Regions from separate parts of the Agromyces sp. NPDC029043 genome, predicted to be linked through region 1. Evidence: predicted binding sites of a transcription regulator. Region 1 holds the regulator's gene; the other holds the start of a gene.

Region 1 (2,196 bases):
GCCGTCCTGCGGCGCCCTACTTGATGAGGCGCACCGCGAAGGGGTAGCGGTAGTGGCGCCCCTCCTTGGCCTGCAGGAACGCGATGATCGAGAAGACCACGCCGAGCACCCACGGGATCCAGGTGAGGAACGAGAGGAAGGCGCCGAAGCCGAACGTCACGACCGTGAGGAAGGTCACGACGATCCAGAGCGCGATCGTGGCGAACAGCAGCGTGATCTGGAAGTTCAGGGCCTCCTTGGCCTCGGTGTTGGTGAAGGAGCCGCGGTCCTTGAAGACGAGCCAGATGATGAGCGACGGCAGGATGCCGAGGATGCCGCCGAGGTGCGCGAACGACCCCCACTGGACGTCCTGCTCCTGCGAGAGCGGGGCGGCCGGTGCCGGCTGCGGGCCGGCGTTGGGATCGTGCGGGGGGACGTTGGGATCGGTCATGTGCGTGCCTTTCGGATCGGACGCGGGCACCTCGAACGGGGCGGGGGTGCATCGGGTGGGTGCGCGCGACGTTGCACACGCTACTGCCGTGCCGTTCGGGCGGGCAACGGTGCGAGCCCTGAATGTCGCGGTAGGATTGGCAGTCACGGGAACCGAGTGCTAAGCGCCGGTCCGCCGCCGTCACGCCGGTCGAGGGAAGCGAGGGCCATGGTCTCCGAACGCAGTCTCGCCGTGCTCCGCGCGATCGTGCAGGACTACGTCGCGTCCCGCGAGCCCGTGGGCTCGAAGACGATCGTCGAGCGTCACCACTTCGGCGTGTCCGCGGCGACCATCCGCAACGACATGGCCGTGCTCGAGGAGGAGGAGCTCATCGCGGCTCCGCACACCTCGTCGGGCCGCATCCCCACCGACAAGGGCTACCGGGTCTTCGTCGACCAGCTCGCCGACGTCAGGCCGCTCACGACGGCCCAGCGGCAGGCGATCGAGACGTTCCTCGGCGAGTCCAACGACCTCGACGAGCTGCTCGCCCGCACCGTGCGATTGGTCGCGCAGCTCACGCGCCAGCTGGCGGTCGTGCAGTACCCGAGCTTCCAGCGCGCTCGCGTGCGCCACGTCGAGCTCGTCTCGCTCGCGCCGACGCGCGTGCTGTGCATCCTCATTTCCGACACGGGGCAGGTCGAGCAGCGACTCGCCGAGCTCGACCAGCCCGCCGACGAGGAGACGCTCGGCCGGCTCCGCAACCGGCTGAACGAGGTCGCGGCGGGCCTGACCATGACCGATGCCGCGGCGGCGCTCTCCGTCGAGACCGAGACGGCCGACCGGGCCCACGCCGAGGTGCTCCGCACCCTCGCGGCGACGCTCGCCGACCAGGCGAAGTTCACCCGAAGCGATCGGCTCGTCGTCGCGGGCGCCGCCAACCTGGTTCGCACCGAGCAGGACTTCGCCGGCAACATCCTCGGCGTGATCGAGGCCATCGAGGAGCAGGTCGTGATCCTGAAGCTGTTCGGCGAGATGACCTCCGAGGAGGGCATCGCGGTCCGGATCGGCCGCGAGAACGCCGCGTACGGCCTCGGCGAGACCTCCGTCGTCTCGAGCTCGTTCGAGATCCCCGGCCGCGACGTGTCGCGGCTGGGCATCGTGGGTCCGACCCGCATGGACTACTCCCAGAGCATGGCCGCCGTGCGCGCCGTGGCTCGCTACCTCTCGCGCACGCTCGGCGAGAGCTGACTCGACCGGAGCCGCCCGAGTCGCGGCATCCGTCACCGCAATCGAAAGGAACCCGCCCCCTGTGGCCGACCACTACGAGGTCCTCGGCGTCTCGCGCGACGCCACCCCCGACGAGATCAAGAAGGCGTACCGCCGCCTCGCCCGCGAGCTCCACCCCGACGTCAACCCGGGCGCCGAGGCGTCCGAGCGGTTCAAGCAGGTCACGCACGCCTACGACGTGCTCTCCGACCCGAAGCAGCGCCAGCAGTACGACCTCGGCGGTGGCCAGGGCGGGTTCAACGGCGCCGGCTTCGGCGGGTTCGGCGACATCTTCGAGACGTTCTTCGGCGCGGGGCAGGCCAGCCGCGGGCCGCGTTCGCGTCGCGAGCGCGGCCAGGACGCGCTGATCCGCCTGGAGGTGAGCCTCGACGAGGTCATCTTCGGCACGCACCGCGACCTCGAGGTCGACACCGCGGTCACCTGCGAGACCTGCCATGGCTCGTGCTGCCAGCCCGGCACCTCGCCCGTCACCTGCGACATCTGCGGCGGCACCGGCCACA
Region 2 (2,196 bases), on a different contig from region 1:
GGTGGCCGTCTTCAACGACCGCCTCGACTTCGGCGACGCCGCGGTGCCGACGGCCTCGCCTGAGCCGGTCGTCACGGCCGAGCCGACGATCGCGCCCGACATCCCCGTCGCCGTGCTGAACGGCACGACGACCGCGGGGCTCGCGGCGCGGGCGAGCGAGACCCTCGCGGCCGGCGGCGTGCCCGTGGGCGTCGCGTCGAACGCCGACGCGAACGATGTCCAGGAGACCGTCGTCTACTACGCGACGGCCGAGCTCGAGGGGGCGGCCCGCGGGGTGGCGCAGCTGCTGCCCGGTGCCGACGTGCGGCTCTCCGCGGAGTCCGCCGAGTCGGGCATCCAGCTCGTGGTGGTGCTGGGCGCCGACTACGCCGAGCAGACCGCCGGCTGAGCCGGTGACCGAATCGTTGCCATTCTGCGACCATTCGTGACGCGCAGCCTCTTGTGCCCGGCGCGCGGCCTGTGACTATCTGGAGTCGGTCGCTCGAAACCCGTGTGAAGCACCCGGCGCCCCACCGGCGCCACGTCAGCACGTCGGACGGCCCGGTACAGGCGAGAGGCACGTGCTGACTCGGATTCACGGCAACATGGGAGCAACGCATGGCGAACGGAACCGTCAAGTGGTTCAACGCTGAAAAGGGTTACGGATTCATCACCGTCGACGGCGGGGGCCAGGACGTCTTCGTCCACTACTCCGCGATCGACATGGCCGGGTACAAGGTGCTCGAGGAGGGCCAGCAGGTCGTCTTCGAGGTCGGCTCGGGCGCGAAGGGCCCGCAGGCCGAGGCCGTCCGCCCGGCCTGAGCCCCGTCTCACGGAAGCGCCGCCGTCTCGACCGGCGGCGCTTCCGCATGTCCGCGCGTGTCTGCCGGTGCCCTCCTCGCTTGCACTCGGGACGGGTGAGTGCCAGAATCGTTTTAGCACTCGCTCGTTTCGAGTGCTAACCCACGGTTCTTAGACGTCCGGGAAGGGACGAGAGACACACATGGCAAAGATCATTGCTTTCGATGAGGAGGCCCGTCGCGGCCTCGAGCGTGGCCTCAACACGCTCGCCGACGCGGTCAAGGTGACCCTCGGCCCGCGCGGCCGCAACGTCGTGCTCGAGAAGAAGTGGGGCGCGCCCACGATCACCAACGACGGCGTGTCCATCGCCAAGGAGATCGAGCTCGACGACCCGTACGAGAAGATCGGCGCCGAGCTCGTCAAGGAGGTCGCGAAGAAGACCGACGACGTCGCCGGTGACGGCACCACCACGTCGGTCGTGCTCGCCCAGGCGCTCGTGCGCGAGGGCCTCCGCAACGTCGCCGCGGGCGCCGACCCCATCTCGCTCAAGCGCGGCATCGAGAAGGCCGTCGCGGCCGTCTCCGAGGAGCTCCTCGCCGCCGCGAAGGAGATCGAGACCAAGGACGAGATCGCCGCGACCGCGTCGATCTCGGCCGCCGACCCCCAGATCGGCGAGATCATCGCCGAGGCGATCGACAAGGTCGGCAAGGAGGGCGTCGTCACCGTCGAGGAGTCGAACACCTTCGGCACCGAGCTCGAGCTGACCGAGGGCATGCGCTTCGACAAGGGCTACCTGTCGGCGTACTTCGTCACCGACCCGGAGCGCCAGGAGGCGGTGTTCGAGGACCCGTACATCCTCATCGCCAACCAGAAGATCTCCAACATCAAGGACCTGCTCCCGATCGTCGACAAGGTGATCCAGTCGGGCAAGCAGCTCCTGATCATCGCCGAGGATGTCGACGGCGAGGCCCTGGCCACGCTCGTCGTGAACAAGATCCGCGGCATCTTCAAGTCGGTCGCCGTCAAGGCGCCGGGCTTCGGCGACCGCCGCAAGGCCCAGCTCCAGGACATCGCGATCCTCACCGGCGGCCAGGTCATCTCCGAGGAGGTCGGCCTCAAGCTCGAGAACGCCACCCTCGACCTGCTCGGCCAGGCGCGCAAGGTCGTCATCACCAAGGATGAGACGACCATCGTCGAGGGCGCCGGCGACCCCGACCAGATCGCGGGCCGCGTCGCCCAGATCCGCTCGGAGATCGACAACACCGACTCCGACTACGACCGCGAGAAGCTGCAGGAGCGCCTCGCCAAGCTCGCCGGCGGCGTCGCCGTCATCAAGGCGGGCGCGGCCACCGAGGTCGAGCTCAAGGAGCGCAAGCACCGCATCGAGGACGCCGTCCGCAACGCGAAGGCCGCCGT

What was found. Region 1 encodes HrcA, which represses chaperone genes, less so after heat shock. Its sites were predicted from a motif close to TTNGCACTCGNNNNNNNCGAGTGCNAA; they were not measured.
Region 2: groL (chaperonin GroEL) is a predicted target of HrcA. The motif match lies at 915-941, and genes of this name have one in related genera.

The regions. Positions count from the first base shown of each region.
Region 1 covers NZ_JBVHVX010000007.1:17,897-20,092, forward strand. Annotated here, with positions in the region: gene ACZ4TW_RS10620 (DUF4870 domain-containing protein) at 17-430, opposite strand; gene hrcA (heat-inducible transcriptional repressor HrcA) at 638-1,657, shown strand; gene dnaJ (molecular chaperone DnaJ) at 1,719-2,196, shown strand, end outside.
Region 2 covers NZ_JBVHVX010000011.1:89,810-92,005, forward strand. Annotated here, with positions in the region: gene ACZ4TW_RS14535 (LytR C-terminal domain-containing protein) at 1-388, shown strand, start outside; gene ACZ4TW_RS14540 (cold-shock protein) at 598-801, shown strand; gene groL (chaperonin GroEL) at 983-2,196, shown strand, end outside.